DNA from 3 places in the Paenibacillus sp. p3-SID1389 genome. Region 1 is predicted to be linked to each of the others. Evidence: predicted binding sites of a transcription regulator. Region 1 holds the regulator's gene; each other region holds the start of a gene.

What was found. The regulator Rex, encoded in region 1, represses fermentation and respiration genes when NADH is low (regulators of the CRP and FNR family bind a similar motif). The targets are predictions, from matches to a motif close to TTGTGAAATATTTCACAA.
Region 2: the regulator Rex is predicted to act here: its motif matches at 2,007-2,024, upstream of M3G15_RS11925 (formate/nitrite transporter family protein).
Region 3: the regulator Rex is predicted to act here: its motif matches at 2,637-2,654, upstream of pflB (formate C-acetyltransferase).

The regions. Positions count from the first base shown of each region.
Region 1 covers NZ_JALXVO010000019.1:20,622-24,989, forward strand. Annotated here, with positions in the region: gene dinG (ATP-dependent DNA helicase DinG) at 1-1,947, shown strand, start outside; gene M3G15_RS10135 (redox-sensing transcriptional repressor Rex) at 1,988-2,632, shown strand; gene M3G15_RS10140 (amidohydrolase) at 2,629-3,927, shown strand; gene M3G15_RS10145 (cell wall elongation regulator TseB-like domain-containing protein) at 3,988-4,368, shown strand, end outside.
Region 2 covers NZ_JALXVO010000024.1:50,162-54,529, forward strand. Annotated here, with positions in the region: gene M3G15_RS11920 (molybdopterin-containing oxidoreductase family protein) at 1-469, opposite strand, end outside; gene M3G15_RS11925 (formate/nitrite transporter family protein) at 1,061-1,894, opposite strand; gene M3G15_RS21685 (hypothetical protein) at 2,108-2,299, opposite strand; partial or broken gene M3G15_RS11930 (FAD-dependent oxidoreductase) at 2,309-3,669, opposite strand; gene M3G15_RS11935 (hypothetical protein) at 4,105-4,368, opposite strand, start outside.
Region 3 covers NZ_JALXVO010000021.1:63,017-67,384, forward strand. Annotated here, with positions in the region: gene adhE (bifunctional acetaldehyde-CoA/alcohol dehydrogenase) at 1-2,474, shown strand, start outside; gene pflB (formate C-acetyltransferase) at 2,724-4,368, shown strand, end outside.

The DNA of each region.
Region 1 (4,368 bases):
TACCACAGCGTCAAGAACGAAGAGAAGGTCATGGTCAGCACGCACACCATCAACCTGCAGGAGCAGCTTAGGGAGCGCGATGTGCCGTTGTTGACGGAGGTCGTGCCTTTTCCGTTTCGTGCAGCCGTTTTTAAAGGTAGGCAGCATTATTTGTGCTTGCGCAAATTTGAACATAAAATAAATAGAAAAGACTTCTCAACACCTAAAGAAGAGGTGATGACGGCCGCGCAAATGGTCGTATGGCTTACCCAAACGGAAAGCGGCGATGACGAAGAGCTGAATCTCGGCAATCGCGGCGGTGATTTATGGGAGACGGTGGCCAGTGAGTCGGAATCCTGCTTAGGCCGATCCTGTCCTTGGTTCCGCAAATGCTTCTATCATCGCGCAAAACACGAAGCCGGTGTCGCGGACGTGGTCATTACGAACCACTCTAAGCTGTTTACGGACATCCAGGCGGGGCATCAGCTGCTGCCGGGTTACGAGCGGCTGGTTATCGATGAAGCGCATCATTTAGAGGATGTGGCCGGCAAGCATTTGGGGATTCATATGAAGTATTTTACGGTCGTGCATACGCTGACCCGGTTATTTAAAGACAGCAAGACGGGGCAGCTGGCCAACCTTCGCAGCTCGCTTGAAGCGTCGGGCGCGGAGAAAGCCTCAGAATGGTGCTCAGTCATCGACGGAATCTATCCAACGCTGGTGGACGTGAAGGAGAGCTGGGACAAGCTCAGCGAGCTGCTGTTCAGCTTGATGCCTGACCGCAGCGACGCCGCCCCTGGCGATCCCGGGCAATTCGTGTACCGGCTGTTGCCGAATCGAAAACCAAAGGATTGGGAGACGCTGACCGCGCTCGAAAATCAAATTTACGTAGGTCTTGGCGACGTGCTTCGGAAAGGGGAGCGCCTCCTGTCCGAAATCCGAGAAGAGCAGGACGATTATGCAGCGGAGAGCCTGATCACCGATATCAGCGGCTTGTTTAAAGATTTAGCCGGGGAACGGGAAGCGCTGCGCTTCTTCATGAAGTTGGAGAGCGAGGACACCGTCTATTGGATGGAGGCGAACGGGAACTTCCGTAGCCGGTCGCTCCAGATGTATGCGGTGCCGATTGACGTCAGCGCTCAATTGAAGCAATTTTTCTTCGACCGGAAGAAGAGTGTCGTTATGACGTCCGCGACTTTATCGGTGGATAAATCGTTCCAATATATGATCGAGCAGCTTGGCTTGACTGAGGCGGCGGAAGAGGATCGGTTGATCACAGCGATGCTGCCCTCGCCGTTTAACTACCGCGATCAGGCGTTGCTGGTGATCCCGCGCGATTTTCCAAGTGTGAAGGGCAGCGTGGGGGATGACCATTTCATTCATACGCTGGTGCAATCGCTGGCGGATGCCGCGGTGGCGACGCAAGGTCGCATGCTGGTGCTGTTTACATCCTATCGGATGCTCAGGCAGGTGTATGACCCGCTGAAGGAACTGCTCGCAGCGGAGGGAATCACGGTGATCGGGCAAGGGATGGACAGCGGCAGCCGCACCAAGCTGACCCGACGGTTCCAAGGGAACAGCGCATCGGTGCTGCTCGGGACAAGCAGCTTTTGGGAAGGGGTGGATATTCCTGGCGAGGCGCTGACCAGTTTAGCGATCGTACGCTTGCCGTTCCAGCCGCCAAACCACCCGCTGATGGAAGCGAAGAGCGAACGCCTGCAGCGGGAGAAGAAGAATCCATTCATGAAACTGTCCGTCCCGCAAGCGGTTATCCGCTTTAAGCAAGGATTCGGACGACTTGTCCGCTCGTCGCAGGACCGCGGCATCGTGATCGTTTATGATACCCGGATCCTGGAATCTTATTATGGAAAATATTTCTTATACTCTTTGCCCGGACCGAAGATGGAGCATATGCCATTAACTCAGATGGTTCCGCGCATCTCGGAATGGTTAAATCCCGAAGCCTAAGCCGCTTCATAGATCGCATTGAAGAATAGGGGGAACAAGCATGAAGTCAGATAAAATTTCGGACGCTGTCGTCCGCAGACTGCCGGTTTACCTGCGTTTCTTAAATGAACTCAGCCGACGGGAGGTGCCAACGGTGTCCTCCCAGGAGCTCGGACAGAAGCTGGATCTCAATCCGGCGCAAATCCGTAAGGATTTGGCTTATTTCGGCGATTTTGGCCGGAAGGGGATCGGCTACGATGTCGCTTATTTGATTGAAAAAATTCAACAAATTCTCAATCTGGACCAACAGATTAACGTCGCGCTGGTGGGTGCCGGGAATCTGGGGCAAGCCCTTTCGAATTATAATGCGTATTTGAAGGATAATATGAAGATTGTTGCGGTGTTCGACGCTTCACCGGCTAAGATCGGCAAGCAGATCAACAACATCACGATTCAGCCGATCGAAGAGCTGGCGGAAACCGTCCGGGCGAAAAATATCCGCATCGGCATCATCACCGTGCCGGATACGGAGGCGCAACGCGTAGCGGATGAGCTGGTTGCCGCCGGAATCGGTGCGATTCTGAACTTCGCGCCAACGATTCTGAAGGTTCCGCCGGAAGTTCGGATCCATGCGGCTGACTTCACTACTGATTTGCTGAGCTTGGCTTACTACTTGGAAGACGGAAAGGAAACAAGCAACGTATGAGTCGTAAATGGTTAATTAAGAACGGGACGTTTGCCGTCTTAAATGCGGACCGTCCTGTAATTCACGGATATATGCTCGTTGAGGGCGATACGATCAGCTATATTGGCGAAGAGCGCCCGGAAGGCGTGGAAGGCGCCGAAACGTTGGACGGCAAAGGGTTGTTGTTCCTGCCGGGCCTGATCAATACCCATGGCCATGCGGCGATGTCGCTGCTGCGCGGCTATGGGGATGATATGGTGCTGCAAACCTGGCTGCAGGAGAAAATGTGGCCGATGGAAGCCAAATTTACTGCGGCGGATGTGTATGCCGGTACGGCGTTATCTGTGTTGGAAATGCTCAAGGGCGGGACGACGACGTTCCTGGATATGTACGATCACATGGACGAAGTGGCCAAAGTCGTGGAGGAATCGGGTATTCGCGCCGTGTTGATGCGCGGGGCCATCGGGTTGTGCTCCCCGGAAGAGCAAGATCAGAAGCTCAAAGAAGCGATCGCGTTTGCTCAGAACTGGCACGGCAAGGCAGAAGGCCGCATCACCACGATGATGTCGCCGCATGCACCATACACCTGCCCGCCAGCCTTTATCGAGAAATTTGTGCAAGCTGCCCATGATCTCGATTTGCCGATGCACACGCATATGTCGGAGACGCGCGCCGAGGTAGAGCAGAACGTTAACGATTACGGCGTCCGCCCGGTAGAACATTTGCTGAAGCTGGGGATGTTCTCCCGCCCGACCCTGCTTGCCCACGCTGTGCATTTGACGGACGAGGAAATCGACATCTTGGCAGCGCACGGCGTTACCATCTCGCATAACCCAGGCAGTAACCTGAAGCTGGCCAGCGGGGTCGCCCGCGTACCGGAACTCCTGAAGAAGGGCGTAGTTGTATCGCTGGGTACTGACGGTCCGGCGAGCAATAATAACCTGGATATGCTGGAGGAGATTCGTTTGGCTGCGCTGATTCATAAAGGCGTATCCGGCGATCCAACGGCGGTTCCTGCGCTGGAAGCTCTGAAAATGGGGACGGAATACGGCGCGAAATCGGTCTTCTTGCAAAATACAGGCAAGCTGGCTGCTGGCATGAAGGCGGATATCATCGCCTTAAATACGGAGCAAGCCCATTTCCTGCCGAGAACGGATTATATCTCCCATACCGTTTATTCCGCTGGCGCCAAAGATGTAGAGCATGTCTGGGTCAACGGTAAGCAGGTAGTCAAGCACGGTGCTTGTCTGACACTGGATGAAGAACGCATCCGCTACGAGGCGCAAGCGGCGTTTGAGGGACTGTTGGCACGATAATGAGCGGCGCGCGGTTTCCTGAAGGAGGCTGCTTGCTTAGGAAGGGAAAGGAAGAGTAGCTTGAGGAAGCGAACGAAATGGATCCTGCTGTCCCTCGTGATTCTGTTGATCGTGCTCCTGGGTCTCCACCGGTTTTATCTATACATTCATGAGGATACGTGGAAAGCCGAAAGAGCCGCTATCCAGCAGGCGAAGCAGGAGACGGATCTCGTCCGGGGCGACAAGGTTTGGAAGTCGGTATGGGATGAAGTTACCTGGGTCGTGCAAGGGGAGGATGCATCCGGCCGCCAAATGATGGTCTGGTTAAGGGAAGGACATGATCCAGAGGTACGCTTGCTGTCCGATGGCAAGTCCGAGAGCCAAATGCGTGAGATCATCAAACAATCGTTGCCGGGGATCCGGGTGGTTCGGCTGCTGCCAGGCATATACAATAACCAATTG
Region 2 (4,368 bases), on a different contig from region 1:
ATCCCATCGTATATCTCCATCCCGCAGTGCCCGCGGAATTGCATATGCCTTGTTGCAGCTGCGTCGCGCCCAAACGGTTGAAGAACCGCCGGTCCATCCCATCGACGCTCAAGATCCCCATATTGCCGTAAAAACTGTACGGCAGGATCGACTCCGACCCATACTCCCGGATCAATCCCTTATAACGATCCGCGATCTCTTGGATCGCTTCATCCCAGGTGATGCGTTCAAACTTCCCTTCCCCCTTGCGTCCAACGCGTTTCAGGGGATACAGCACCCGTTCGGGATGGTAGACCCGCTCCGCCATATTGCGGACCTTGTTGCAGATCGCGCCTTGCGTAATCGGGTGATCGGGGTTGCCGGTCACCTTGACGATTTTTCCATTCTCTTTATGAAGCAGCAAGCTGCACGTATCGGGACAATCCAGCGGACAAACCGCAGGAAACACCCCGTTAGGTTCATGGATCATGTTCCACCCCTCCTGTCTGTAGCCTATTGTAAGAATAAACGTCCCCGGCGTAAACCCCAAGGCGGGAATTTCCTTATGGCGGGATGGTGGGATGCGAAATGGCGAGGTGGTAGGACGGTCAAGATGACGGATGGCCGGATGGCAGGTTGGCAGGGCCGGGGGCCGATGCCGGAGTGTGGGGGTGTTCCGCACACCTCTTTACACGATTATCCCCTTCGTTCAGGTGTATAACTTTGATTAATAATCCATTTTTACAAGTATCCCTTTCGTTCAGATATCCGTATTTGATTAGATATCCATCTTAGGTCGGTATCCATTTTGATCAGGTATCCGCTTTCTTCAGGTATCTTTTCGGGAGGTAGAGATTCGAAGGAAGGGGCGGTTGATGAGAGTTAATGAGGTTAATAAAGATATGAGGGATGATGAGGGTAACTTTCTAGCCCATAGCTGATCGGCTGGTTTGCTGGTTAGCTGGTTTGCTGCTAGTCGAGGCTCACTTTTATCCTTACAAATTCTTTCTGATTCATCGGGATAATGGTGTAAAAAGCGCTCCGACAGACAGCAAACCCAGCCCAGCCCAACCAAACCGGTTTATCCGTGTTCTCTCGCCGCTACAGATGACGTAGTCAACTCAGTAACCTGTGCGTCTTTGGACCCTTTATCCTTCAGAAAAGCAGTCCAATACGCCGAAGCCACGAAGATGGCCCCGCCGGTCAAATTCCCCAGCCATACCGGCACAAAGTTACCCAAGTATTCGCCCCAGGAGTAATACCCTTCAAAGATCGCTGCGGGAATCAGGAACATATTCGCAACAACGTGCTGGAAGCCGATCGCGACAAAGGCCATCGTTGGGAACCAGATGCCCAAGATTTTACCGCTCATATTGTCTGCACCATAAGACAGCCAAACCGCCAAAGCAACCAGCCAGTTGCAGCCGATCCCGGACACAAACGCTTGCAGGAAGCTGTCGTCCAGCTTATGACCGGCCATATCGACCAGCTTCTCAAGATAAGGTCCGCTGGCTGTTAAGCCAACCACATGCCCGAAAAAATAAGCAACGAACAAAGCGCCAACGAAATTGCTCAAAGTGATGAGGACGAGATTTTTGCACACGTCACCAGTGGAAATCCGCCCCGCCATCCGTGCTAACGGCACAGCCATCATATTGCCGGTCAACAGCTCACCGCCCGCCAGCAGCACGAGGATCAGCCCGATCGGGAAAACCGCAGCCCCAATGAAATTGGCGATACTGCCCCATTCCGCCGGAGCGCTGCTGATCACGCGAATATCAAGAAGGAAGCCAAGCGCGATAAACGCCCCGCCCAAAAAACCAAGAATCAATACGGTAAGCAGCGGATAATGTGCTTTTTTGACGCCATATTCCACGGATACTTCGGCAATTTGCGCAGGTTTTGAATAAGCCATGATCCTGTCTCCTTTATATGTCACTTCTAAACGACACTTCACAGGTCATTCGTCGTTATTAAGACGTGTTTATTGTAGCGTGCGAGTCTACCTCGAAAAAATAACATAGATCACGTTAACGTTTTCACAAAGTCGGTGTTGCATCATGAACACAAAAGACCCCTTCCGGAGCAATCCCGGAAAGGGTCTTTAACCTACACGTTAACCGTGCATTTACTTGGATGGTGCGGCGATCCCGTCCAATATTAACTGCCATACGGCATCGAAATCTGCATCAATCCGTTCATTCGTCCATTGGCGGAAGTGCGCAGGATGATGAAAGTGCAGGAACGCCAGAAAGATGGCTCTTGCGGCTTCCTTCGGCTCCAGCGCTTTGAATTCTCCCGCACGAATGAACTCGCTGATATTTTTTTCTTAGGCGTGAACAGTTTCCCGCTTCGGAACTTCCGGCAGCACCTCTAAGCCTGCGCTGTTCAAGAAATTCCACGGCTTGTTGTAATGAGGTTGGAAGAAGAAATCAACGAAAGCGAGCTCTTCCATTTTCATTCCGTTTTGGATGCATACCGAAATCGTTTTGATCGACTGAGTCAGATCCACCTTCGACATGATTTGTGCACCCAGGATCCGGCGAGTATTTTTCTCATAGACCACCTTCAGCATGACCGGCTCATGGGTTGGCATAAATTCCGGTCGGTAGTTGTCGGTGATGAGTACCGCCTCTGCATCCAAACCGGCGTCCTTGGCCGCTGCTAAAGTTAAACCGGTCCCGGCGATGTTATCCTCGTAAATTTTAATCCCCGAAGTGCCTTGGGTACCCATATACTTCACGGTTGGCGCAACCAAATTTCGCGCTACCAACGTCCCCATGCGAACGGCGTTGGTTGCCAGCGGGATATAGGCATGCTTGCCTGTCGGGTTATAGAAGACGGCGCAGCTGTCGCCTGCCGCATACACATCCGGCTTCGAGGTGCGCATATATTCGTCCACAATGATCGCGCCGTTGTCCAGCATGTCGACCTGACCTTTTAACAGCTCCGTGTTAGGACGGAACCCGATGCACATGATCACCAGGTCTGCAGCGTATGTGCCTTTATCGGTGATGACTTTCGTTACTTTGCCGTTCTCGCCTTCAAAGCGCGTGACCTTTTGGCCTAAAGCCAGCTCGATGCCGTGTTCGCGGAGCGATTGTTCGATCTTGTCCGTGTACTCCGGATCGAGGTATTTGCTCAAAATACGGTCCTCCGCATCGATCAACGTAACTTGCTTCCCATTAAGCTGGAACGCTTCAACCAGCTCCACGCCGATGTAGCCTGCGCCGACAACAACGATATGTTGGCTTGCTGCGCTTTTTCGATGATGGTGTTGGAGTGGTTATAGTTCTTCGAAAGCAAAATATTCTCCAGATCACTGCCCTCAAATTTCGGTACGATCGGCCACGACCCCGTCGTGACAATCAGCTTGTCGAAGCGATCTTCAAACACTTCGCCCGTCTCCAGGTTCCGGGCTTGAAGGACTTTCGCATCCGTATCTACCGATACGACTTCGTGCCGCATCTTTGTATTTACACCCAGCTCAGCCAATTGCTGCGGCGAGGAATAGAACAGCCCCTGAGGATCCTTAACCATCCCTCCGACATAAAGAGCGATGCCGCACGACAAGAACGAGATATTGTCGTTCCGTTCATATACGGTAATTTCCGCATCCGGGTAAAGTTTGGCCGTATTAACGATCGCCGCCGTGCCTGCATGGGTACATCCGATAACTGCTACTTTCATGATTTCTTCCTCCTCCATAATCAATACCTGTTTGATTGTGTATAGCTAATTTCTTAACTTGTGAAAATCGTCACTTATAAAACTCGAGTTGTTGTGAAATATTTCACTTCATGGTTCTTATTATAGTGTGACTTTTTTCACATTGCAAGAGGGAAAAGAAAGTAAAATTTCTCAATTTAAAATATCCGAAAGGCCCCTATGGCTCCTTCTCGCGCGCCTCTTTGCACGATTATCCCTTTGGTTCAGAATTGGGGAACCCTTATCAGACTTCCCTTCGATTTGGGATATTAAGCTGGAAGGTTGAGGGATCGGAAAAAAGAAAAGCACTTAGACAACTCCTGAAGCCTCTTCAGGATCGCCAAGTGCTCGTTATTCATATTGCGTATGTAGAAACCAACAACCGCGCGCATCCTTACCCCTGCGATAGCCGTCTCTTTATTGCGCTTGAGCCGCAGCAAGCTGCTGACGGATCTCGGCGTATTTGGCCTCCCGCTCCGGCTTGGTGAGCTTGGGACATCCGTAACAGTAGCCATGGCCGGTGTCCGTCCGATAGGCTAAGCAACAAGTTGGTTTCATCGGCGATTTCTCGCCTGGCCGATAAGGATCATCCAGCAACACTTCCTTGATCCGATACGGATTGCGCTTTAGGCCAAATACCTCGGCTGGCAGCTCCTTCACGAACTCGTACTCCTCCAGAAG
Region 3 (4,368 bases), on a different contig from region 1:
TGGCTTTGGCTGGGCTCGACAAGCATATGCATCTGGCGAAAATGGCGATCGAGGAAACGGGACGCGGCGTATACGAAGATAAAATCATCAAGAACATGTTTGCAACCGAGTATATCTGGAACAGCATTAAGTACCAAAAAACAGTAGGCGTCATCGAAGACAATCCTTACGAGAGCTTCCAAAAAATCGCCGAGCCGGTTGGGATCATCATGGGGATTACCCCGGTCACGAACCCAACGTCGACCACCATCTTTAAATCTCTGATCGCCATCAAAACTCGCAACCCGATCATCTTCGGCTTCCATCCATCCGCGCAAGCCTGCAGCACGGAAGCCGCTAAAATATTGCTTGAAGCCGCTGTTAAACACGGGGCACCTGCGGACTGTATCCAATGGATCGAAAATCCATCCATGGACCGCACGAACGCGCTGATGAATCACCCGGATGTCGCTTGCATTCTGGCTACCGGCGGTTCCGCGATGGTTAAAGCAGCTTATAGCTGCGGTAAGCCGGCCCTCGGCGTAGGCCCTGGTAACGTTCCTTGCTTCATTGAGAAGAGCGCCGATCTGGATCAAGCGGTCAACGACCTGATCCTGTCCAAAACGTTTGACAACGGTATGATTTGCGCATCCGAACAAGCGGTGATTATCGAAGAACCGATCTTCGACCAAGTGAAGAAGAAAATGATCGCCAACGGCTGCTATTTTGTAAATAAAGAAGAAGCTGCCAAGCTGACCGCAGGAGCCATCAACGCGGAGAAATGTGCGGTGAACCCTGCGATCGTTGGTCAATCGGCCGTAAAAATCGCGGAAATGTGCGGCATCGACGTCCCGGCCGGAACGAAAATTCTCGTTGCCGAGATCGAAGGCGTTGGTCCGAAATTCCCATTGTCCGCAGAGAAGTTGAGTCCTGTACTTGCTTGCTACAAAGTGAAGAATGCAGAGGAAGGCATTAAACGTGCGCTGGAAGTTGTGCAATTCGGCGGCATGGGTCACTCCTCGGTAATCCACTCGAACAATGAGGAAGTGATTCAACAATTCTCCGATCGGATGCCAACTTGCCGGATCCTGGTGAACCAACCTTCTTCGCAAGGCGGTATCGGCGACATCTACAACACAAACCTGCCGTCGCTGACGCTGGGCTGCGGATCGTACGGACGCAACTCGACTTCGTCGAACGTCACGGCCGTGAATCTGATCAACGTGAAAAGGGTGAATCATCGTACCGTGAACATGCAATGGTTTAAAGTGCCTAGCAAAATTTACTTCGAGAAAAACTCGACGCAATACTTGGCGAAGATGCCGGACATCTCCCGCGTCATGATCGTTACTGACCCGATGATGGTGAAGCTCGGCTACGTGGAAAGAGTCGAACATTTCCTGCGTCAACGCCAAACGCCGGTAGCCATCGAAGTGTTCTCGGACGTTGAACCGGATCCATCGACCACGACCGTACAACGCGGTACTGAGCTGATGGCGAAGTTCCAACCGGACTGCATTATCGCCCTGGGCGGCGGTTCGCCGATGGACGCGGCGAAAGGCATGTGGCTGTTCTATGAATATCCGGATACCGACTTCCACAATCTGAAGCAAAAATTCATGGATATCCGCAAACGGATCTACAAATATCCGCGTCTTGGCCAAAAAGCGAAATTCGTGGCCATTCCAACGACATCGGGTACCGGTTCCGAAGTTACCTCGTTCTCGGTTATTACCGATAAAATCAACGGCAACACGAAATACCCGTTGGCGGATTACGAGCTGACGCCGGACGTTGCGATCATTGACCCTGAGTTCGTCTACAGCTTGCCGAAAGTGGCTGTTGCAGATACCGGTATGGACGTACTGACGCATGCGATCGAAGCTTACGTCTCGGTCATGGCTAACGACTACACGGACGGTCTGGCGATCAAAGCGATCCAGCTGGTATTCCAATACCTGGAGAAATCGGCGCTGACCGGCGACAAGCTGGCCCGCGAGAAAATGCACAATGCTTCGACGCTCGCAGGGATGGCGTTCGCCAACGCATTCCTTGGCATCAACCACAGCTTGGCGCATAAATGGGGCGGTCAATACGGTACGGCCCATGGACGTACCAATGCGATTCTGATGCCGCACGTCATCCGCTACAATGCGAAGAAACCAACGAAATTCGCGGCATGGCCGAAATACAGAAACTTCGTTGCCGATGAACGTTATGCGGAAATCGCCCGCATTCTGGGTCTGCCGGCTCGCACGACGGAAGAAGGCGTGAAGAGCTTGATCAAAGCGGTGCGCGATCTGAACAAGAAGCTGGGCATTCCGGAATCGTTCCAAGCGCTTGGCTTCGATGCGAAGGATTTCGAATCGCGCGTCGATTACCTGGCGGACCGTGCCTTCGAAGACCAATGTACGACTGCGAATCCGAAGCTGCCGCTGGTCAGCGAGCTGGCTGAGATTTATCGCGACGCCTTCTATGGAAGATTTGAAGAATAAGTGAACAGGCGTGTAAAAATGGTGACAAATATCACTTATTGTGATATTTGTCACAATCTTTTTGGATAGGAAGAGCTATGATTACAATATAAATGATCCCTCAGAAGTTTGTTAACGGAGTGGAACCCGGTCCTTCGGGGCCGGGCACCATAATTGTCTAAGTTGTGAAAAGTATCACAAATTTTAGGGATCATGAGGCGCGGGATAGACCTTCAACCGCGACCACATATAAAAATGGAGGGAATCAAGATGTCGGTGATCGAAAGAGAAGTAACAGAAACCAAGGCGCAAAACGCATGGAGAGGCTTCAAACCTGGGAAATGGATGAAGGAAGTGGATACGCGCGATTTTATCCAATCAAACGTGAATCCTTATGAAGGTAATGAGTCCTTCTTGAAAGGCGCTTCGGCGAACACGAAAGCGTTGTGGGATATCGTATCGCAGCTGTCCGTGAAAGAACGGGAAGCCGGCGGGGTCCTGGATGTAGACGTGAACACGCCATCCACGATCACTTCCCATGCTCCTGGATATTTGGATAAAGAGAAGGAACAAATCGTAGGCGTTCAGGGCTCAGCCCCTTTCCAACGCACGATCCATCCATTCGGCGGGATCAACATGGTCATCAATGCGTGCAAAGCTTATGGCTTTGATCTGCCAGCTGAGATCGTAAATCTGTTTACAACGATTCGCAAAACCCATAACCAAGGGGTATTTGATGCTTATACATCGGAAATGAGAGCCGCCCGTAAGGCTGGGATCATCACAGGTCTTCCTGACGCATACGGCCGCGGTCGGATCATCGGGGACTACCGCCGCGTTGCCCTGTACGGCGTAGACTTCTTGATCAAGCAAAAACAACAAGAATTGAAATCTCTTGAAGTAGATGTCATCGATGAAGATGTGATCCGGCTTCGGGAAGAAATTTCTGAACAAATTCGCGCTTTAGGCGAATTGAAACAGCTCGGCGAAATGTACGGATTCGACATTTCCAGACCGGCGAACAATGCGAAGGAAGCTTTCCAATGGTTGTACTTCGGTTATCTGGCAGCGGTCAAAGAACAAGACGGTGCGGCAATGTCCCTCGGACGCGTATCTTCGTTCCTCGATATTTACATCGAACGCGATCTGGCCGAAGGAACATTAACCGAAGAAGCAGCTCAAGAATTGGTTGACCATTTCGTCATGAAGCTGCGGATCGTGAAATTCCTGAGAACGCCAGAGTACAACGAACTGTTCAGCGGCGACCCAACTTGGGTAACGGAATCGATCGGCGGGATGTCCGTAAACGGCAAGACGCTCGTAACCAAGAACAGCTTCCGCTTCCTGCATACGCTGTACAACCTGGGGCCGGCTCCAGAACCAAACCTGACCGTGCTCTGGTCGGAGCAACTGCCTGACGCCTTCAAGAAATACTGCGCGAAGGTATCGATCGAGACGAGCTCGATTCAATATGAAAACGACGATCTGATGCGTCCGATTTACGGTGACGATTACGGTATCGCATGCTGCGTCTCCGCGATGAGAATCGGGAAACAAATGCAGTTCTTCGGCGCTCGCGCAAACTTGGCGAAAGCTCTGCTGTATGCGATCAACGGCGGTAAGGATGAAAAATCCGGCGTCCAAGTTGGTCCGGAATATCCGGCCATCACTTCGGAATACCTCGACTATGACGAAGTGAAGAAACGCTTTATCCCGATGATGGAATGGCTGGCTAAGCTGTACGTGAACACCTTGAACGTGATCCACTACATGCACGATAAATACTGCTACGAACGGATCGAGATGGCGCTGCACGACCGCGACATTCTCCGCACGATGGCTTGCGGTATCGCCGGCTTGTCCGTAGCGGCTGACTCGCTCAGTGCGATCAAATATGCCAAAGTGAAACCGATCC